DNA from 2 places in the Oceanobacillus sp. B139/18 genome. Region 2 is predicted to be linked to the other one. Evidence: a T-box and tRNA genes for the amino acid it is inferred to sense, from the RefSeq annotation. Region 2 holds a T-box; the other holds one or more tRNA genes.
The links. A T-box is a leader RNA that pairs with one kind of tRNA and senses whether it is charged. The one in region 2 lies ahead of tyrS (tyrosine--tRNA ligase), so its partner is inferred to be a tRNA-Tyr.
Positions count from the first base shown of each region.

Region 1 (3,636 bases), on a different contig from region 2:
GCGATTCGGTCTAATAAATCAGCACGTTCTTCTTTGGTTGTTTGTGAAAACGCCGGGAAAGCATCCCGTGCAGCTTGAACTGCTTTATCAAGATCCTCTTTGGTACCAGAGCTGATTTCACCAATTTTTTCTTCGGTTGCAGGGTTGATTACATCAATTGTTTCGTTTCCAGTGGAATCAACCCACTGACCGTTAATATAATGCTGTATATAGTTATACATTTTCTCCACCCCTTTGCTTGTTTTTCAATAAAGAATATTCAATAATACGTTATCAGCCTTTTTGAATATCCATTACTACTTGTTCCCGCAATAAAAAGTGATTAAACGTAGTAGAGAACATGGATTTAGCCAATAAAAAAACTGTCTCTTCTTAAATAATGAAGAGAGACAGTTTTTGAGAGATTAGCCGCCAATAATATTGAATCCGGCATCTACATGCAATACTTCGCCGGTGATTCCACGTGCCAGTTCGCTAAGAAGGAATAATGTTGCATCTCCAACTTCGTCTTGATCGATGTTGCGGCGCAGCGGAGCTTTTTCTTCCACAACTTGAGATTTTTCGTTGAAATTAGCTACTCCTTTTGCAGAGAGTGTACGGATTGGGCCGGCTGACACAGCGTTCACACGAATGCCATCTTTGCCCACATCTTCAGCTAGGTAGCGGACGCTTGCTTCCAGAGAAGCTTTAGCAACACCCATCACGTTATAGCCAGGAACGACTTGTTCTGCTCCGATGTAAGTTTGTGTCACGATCGAACCGCCTTCAGTCATCAGTTCCTTCGCAGCATTTGTTATGGTTACTAAGGAATAAGCGCTGATTTCTTGAGCAAGCAGGAAACCATCGCGGGAAGTAGTGACAAATTCACCCTGCAGGTCTTCCCGTTTAGCAAAGGCAACAGAGTGAACCAAGCCGTGAATCACGCCGATTTTTTCTTTTATTTCATGAAAGGCTCCCTGAATACTTTCATCGGATTCAACATCGCAAGAGATGATTGCTTTTGGTTCAATTTCATGCTTCTCTAAAAGTTTTACTAATTTTTTGTAGGATCTTTCCTGTCTATTGGTGAAAATAAGGTTCGCTCCGGCATTATGTAGAGATTTTGTAATACCCCAAGCAATACTTCTTTCGTTAGCGACGCCCATTACAACAATGTTTTTACCTTCTAATAATTTTGTCATACGTATCCTCCATTCAACATTTAACTTAGCATCTATTATAACGGATTAGTACCAGGTGATAAAGTTATAAACTGTTTTTCTTTTCTATAAGAAGTATGTGTGATAAGTAAAAAAGCAGTTCAGTTGGACTGCTTTGCCGATTCAGAACCCAGGTAATCGCAGTCGGGAAAATATACGGTACTTTCCTGCCGGAGAATTCTTGTTGTCAAAAAAGATACTCACGCTGGTTTTATATTTATAGAAGAAAAGAGAGGAAATAAGAAATGAGAAGCCTTGGAAATAGTGTCATAACGGGTTTGGTGGAGTGATTTATCGACTTTTGAAAAATAAAATAAAGTTTTTTTCATTTTTCCCTTTACAAACGGTTGGTTCCTCGATATAATAAAATTCGTCAGTTTGCGAGAGAAGCTTTCAAAAAGCCTCTCAGAAACGCACTATGGCCCGTTGGTCAAGCGGTTAAGACACCGCCCTTTCACGGCGGTAACACGGGTTCGAATCCCGTACGGGTCACCAAATGGAGGATTAGCTCAGCTGGGAGAGCACCTGCCTTACAAGCAGGGGGTCGCAGGTTCGAGCCCTGCATCCTCCACCATCACGCCGGCCTAGCTCAACTGGTAGAGCAACTGACTTGTAATCAGTAGGTTGGGGGTTCAAGTCCTCTGGCCGGCACCATTTTTTCATGTATATAATTGATAATATGGTTAACAATAATATGGAGGGGTAGCGAAGTGGCTAAACGCGGCGGACTGTAAATCCGCTCCCTCAGGGTTCGGCAGTTCGAATCTGCCCCCCTCCACCATGTTTTTGTTGGGCCATAGCCAAGCGGTAAGGCATCGGGTTTTGATCCCGTGTACCCCAGGTTCGAATCCTGGTGGCCCAGCCAATTTTATTTTTTAGAAGAAATACATGATAATACTATTACTGATAATAGTATTTTTTTATGGACAGGGCTATATATAATAACCTGTCTTATCATAGGAGCCATTAGCTCAGTCGGTAGAGCATCTGACTTTTAATCAGAGGGTCGAAGGTTCGAATCCTTCATGGCTCACTACAAGCATGACAAGTATAAAATACAGAAAAACGGGATAATTTTATCTCGTTTTTTTCTTTATCAGCATAAAAATCTCATATTATTTGAACAACAGTTCGACGTTAGTAAAGAGCCTGACATAGTCTGAGCAGTCCAGCGTTTTTGGTATATGTTAGAAGCTGGAAATACCAATGCATTACGGTAATGCTGCAAACATAGTTTCAGTCACGAAATAAGTATCTTCTGAATGAAAAAACGATAGAATTCGTGTTATAATCAAAATAGTTTATTTTAGTACATTGTAATAAAAAAGCATATTTCAGATATGATAAATAAAAAGGATGAGCTAGGCATGACCTCTTCAAGGATACCAGGTTTTTATAATATGACGGTAGAAGAAAGGCGGGCATTATTACGTGAGGCCTTTACTTTAACAGATGCAGAAACGCAAAATTTGTCTAACGCCGATGCGCTTACGGTAGGAAAAGCAGATAATATGATTGAAAACGTCATTGGCACCTATCAATTACCATTCGGATTGGGATTAAACTTTTTAATAAACGGGAAAGAATATGTAGTACCGATGGCTATTGAAGAAGCTTCTGTTGTTGCTTCTGCCAGTCATATTGCGAAGATAGTCAGAGAGGCTGGCGGTTTTCGGACAGAATCAAAAGAAAGACTGATGATTGGGCAGATTCAAGTGGTTGGATGTCCGGATTTTCAAGAAGCAAAGCAGCAAATCCTTCGTCAAAAAGATATATTAATGAAAGCTGCCGATGATGCCTATCCAAGCATTGTCAGCCGCGGAGGCGGTGTGAGAGACTTAGATGTACGGGTTTTGAATGAGAACGATGCATCGTCTTATAGCAAAATGCTGGTCATGCATATCTATGTAGACACCTGTGACGCCATGGGAGCGAATATGATTAATACCATGGTGGAATCGATTGCGCCAATCGTGGAAGAAATAACCAAAGGAAAAGTGCATTTGCGTATTTTATCGAACTATGCCGATCGCAGCCTGGCTACAGCAAAATGTGTAATACCTCCGCATCTGCTAAAAACAGGTTCGTTTGCTGGAGAAGAGGTCAGAGATGGTGTCATCCATGCGTATGAATTTGCTGCCTCTGACCCGTATCGTGCAGTAACGCATAATAAAGGGATTATGAACGGCATTGACCCTGTTGTGATTGCGACAGGAAATGATTGGCGGGCAGTAGAGGCGGGGGCACATGCTTATGCTGCCAGAAATGGTCATTATGGTTCCATGACTACGTGGTCAAAGGATGAAGAAGGTAATCTCGTTGGTGAAATTGAGTTGCCAATGTCGATAGGAACTGTCGGGGGAGCGACTCGCGTGCACCCATTAGCTGATTTTTCTTTATCCGTTATGCAAATTGAATCAGCAGAAGAGCTTGCGCA
Region 1 covers NZ_JBVFXI010000012.1:33,118-36,753, reverse strand. Annotated here, with positions in the region: gene ACZSMY_RS21865 (aldehyde dehydrogenase family protein) at 1-221, opposite strand, end outside; gene fabI (enoyl-ACP reductase FabI) at 405-1,181, opposite strand; tRNA gene ACZSMY_RS21855 (tRNA-Glu) at 1,620-1,694, shown strand; tRNA gene ACZSMY_RS21850 (tRNA-Val) at 1,698-1,773, shown strand; tRNA gene ACZSMY_RS21845 (tRNA-Thr) at 1,778-1,853, shown strand; tRNA gene ACZSMY_RS21840 (tRNA-Tyr) at 1,896-1,980, shown strand; tRNA gene ACZSMY_RS21835 (tRNA-Gln) at 1,990-2,064, shown strand; tRNA gene ACZSMY_RS21830 (tRNA-Lys) at 2,160-2,232, shown strand; gene ACZSMY_RS21825 (hydroxymethylglutaryl-CoA reductase, degradative) at 2,567-3,636, shown strand, end outside.
Region 1: it has a tRNA-Tyr gene. The T-box ahead of tyrS (tyrosine--tRNA ligase) is inferred to sense a tRNA for this amino acid. The anticodon was not compared.

Region 2 (3,636 bases):
GTGTCGATATTAAACCGAAGACAATCTATGATGCAATGCGGGAAGGACAGACACCAAAAACATCGCAGGCATCAGCAAACCAATTTAAAGAAATCTTCACTTCTTATGCGGAAGCAGGCAAGCCTCTACTCTATATCGCTTTTTCATCGGAATTATCCGGAACCTGCCAAGCTGCAAAAATGGTTGAACAAGAAATTAAAGAGAAATATCCTGAAGCAAAGCTGCACATTATTGATTCCAAATGTGCTTCACTGGGCCTCGGTCTAGTCGTACTGGAAGCAGCTAAAATGGCTCAAAAGGATATCTCTTTTGATGAAATCATTCAGCAAACCGCCAAAAACGCCGCACAGATGGAGCATATATTTACTGTGGACAATTTAGAGTATTTATATCGCGGCGGCCGTGTCAGTAAAACCGCTGCCTTTGTCGGCGGCTTATTGAATATCAAACCTCTTCTGCATGTCGACGGAGGAAAGCTTATTCCTTTAGAAAAAATTCGCGGAACGAAGAAAGTGCTGAAGCGCATGATAGAGGTCATGGAAAAGCGGGGCAGCAATTTCCAAAATCAAACCATTGGAATCAGCCATGGTGATGATTTACCTCGTGCACAGGAGCTTTCCAGAATGATTCAGGATACGTTTCATGTCAAAGAAGAAAATATTATTATTGAAATGGTTGGTTCCGTGATTGGCGCGCATTCAGGTCCCGGCACGTTGGCTTTATTCTTCTACAACAAATAAAATATATACTTCGCTGTATATACTGTATTGGAGGAAAAAATAGATTTGACGTTATCACAGCGTCAAATCTATTTTTTCTTCTTTTTATTGAAAACGAATCAAGAAATATTTTTTCTTTCCTCTGCGGATAACCGTGAAAGCATCCCCTAAACGGTCCGCTTCATCTACCACGTAATCCAAATCCTGAACACGTTCTCCGTTAATGTAGATAGCCCCATTTTTCACATCTTCTCTTGCCTGCCGCTTCGATGAAGAGATAGAAGCATCCACTAATAAATCGATTAAGCTGGAAGGTTCTTTCCCCGTATCATGATTGGGAACATCCTTAAACGCTTGTTCTACTTCATCTGCTTTTAATTGTTTGATATCTCCGCTGAATAATGCTGCAGAAATTCGCTGCGCCTGATCCAAAGCAGCCTGGTCATGGATGCTGCGTGTCATTTCTTCTGCCAGACGGCGCTGTGCCACCCGTTTTTCCGGCTGTGTTTCTACTTCTTTTTCCAGCTCTGCAATTTCCTCATCTGACAGGAAAGTAAAGTATTTGATAAAACGAATCACATCACGATCATCAGCATTGATCCAAAACTGGTAAAATTCATATGGAGATGTTTTTTCAGCATCTAACCACACGGCATTCCCGGCGGTTTTTCCGAATTTTGTTCCATCTGCTGTTGTGATTAAAGGAACAGTTAAGCCAAATGCTTCAGCAGTTTCTCCTTGGTTCTCTCTGGAACGGCGAATAAGCTCTAACCCTGCTGTGATATTCCCCCACTGATCACTTCCGCCAATTTGCAATGTACAATTTTCTTCTTCGTATAACCGTAAAAAGTCTAGTGATTGCAGAATCATGTAACTGAATTCGGTAAAGGTAATTCCTTGTGCAAGTCTTGCAGCAACCGAATCCTTAGACAGCATGTAATTAATCCCAAAATGCTTTCCTGCTCCGCGAAGGAAATCAATGATTGTCATATTTCCCAGCCAATCGTGGTTGTTGCGGGAGACAACTTGATTATCGCTGGAGGTATCATCCATATCTACAATTTTGGCAATTTGCTTTTGAATGCTTTCCGTAAAACCAAAAACAACCTCTTCGGTATTCAAGCTGCGTTCACTTGAACGGCCGCTTGGATCACCAATCATCCCGGTTCCCCCTCCGACTAAGGCAATCGGTTTATGACCAGCCCGCTGAAACCGGCGCAGCATCGTTAAAGGGACTAAATGTCCGATATGCAAGCTGTCCGCTGTCGGGTCAAAGCCGCAGTATAAGGTTACCTGATTATTTTCAAGATGCTTTTCTAATCCATCCCGATCTGTTACTTGATTTACCAACCCTCTGTTTTCTAAATCCTGTAAAATATTCATATTATTTCCTCCTGCTTATTTGTATTTTCTTTTTACTGACAATGCCAGCTGCTCCCCGCTTTTGGGACATCCTTTTTAAGGTAAATAAAAAAACCCGCCTCCTCTCTGGTAAGAAAGGGACGAGTTGGATTCGCGGTACCACCCTTGTTGCTATTATAAAATAGCCGCTTAAGGTTTGTTAACGATGGTTGTCACCGTTCTTCTTATTATCCGCCTCCATGACGCGAATAATAAAAAGAAAAACTCCAGATTGTAATTCGCAAGTGAATATATACTGACTCGCACCATCCGTCAGTTCTCTAAGACAGGGATTCACGTTGCTACTTCGATCCTTCCATGTTTCTTTCATAAAAAATTAAATTCATATGATACTATTCATAGCATAAATAGTTCTTCTATGCAAGCCTTTTTCCGTCTTACTACCAAACTGTATTTTCACTATGTTATAATAAATGTTGAAATAGGAGGTCTAATGTCTATTATGAAAGAAAAACTGCAACGTTTTTTTAATACTGTTAAAGACTGGTGGAAAAAAGGTATCCTCCAGCAGACATCACGAGTTACATACGACGTTGTTTGGAATATTGTATTATTTGTCATTGTGATTATCGGCATCGGCGGGATTTTTGCCGGCGGAATCGGACTTGGGTACTTTGCCTCCCTGGTTTATGACGAACCATTACGAAGTGAAGCATCTATGGCAGATGATATTTACAATTATTCTGAGACATCCAGTATTTATTTCGCTAACGATGTCTACCTGGGAGATATCCGAAGTGATTTATATCGGGAAGAAGTAGCACTTGACGATATCTCACCTACATTGATTGATGCGGTTATCGCAACAGAGGACGAGTATTTTCACGAGCATAACGGTGTGGTGCCAAAAGCGATCTTAAGAGCGACGGCACAGGAATTTCTAAATTCCTCTGTCCAAACAGGAGGAAGCACACTGACACAGCAGCTGATTAAGAATCAAATTCTAACAGACGAAGTGTCCTTTGACCGGAAAGCCAAAGAAATATTATTAGCAATGCGGCTGGAAAATTATTTTACAAAAGATGAAATCATCGAAGCTTATTTAAATATTATTCCTTATGGCAGAAATTCATCCGGCCGTAATATTGCAGGTATACAGACAGCATCTAAAGGTATTTTCGGTGTAGAGGCATCTGAATTAACACTTCCGCAGGCTGCATATCTGGCCGGCCTTCCGCAAGGTCCTTCTTCCTACACACCATTTACAGCGGAAGGTGCGCGAAAGTCTGAAGAAGAATTGCAAGCTGGAATCAGCCGGATGAGAACAGTTTTAAATCGCATGCATGATATGAATTTTATTTCAGATGAAGAACTCGAAGAAGCTGCCAATTATGATATTGCCAGCGATTTTATTGATGCGATCCCTTCTTCTACAGACGAATATCCATATGTCACTTATGAAGTAGAGAAAAGAACCAAGGATATTATTCAAGGTTTATTAATGGAAGAAGACGGCGTGACTGAGAAAGATTTGGCAGAAGATGACGATTTACGA
Region 2 covers NZ_JBVFXI010000001.1:70,274-73,909, reverse strand. Annotated here, with positions in the region: gene ACZSMY_RS00310 (DegV family protein) at 1-740, shown strand, start outside; gene tyrS (tyrosine--tRNA ligase) at 825-2,102, opposite strand; T-box leader at 2,215-2,448, opposite strand; gene ACZSMY_RS00300 (transglycosylase domain-containing protein) at 2,575-3,636, shown strand, end outside.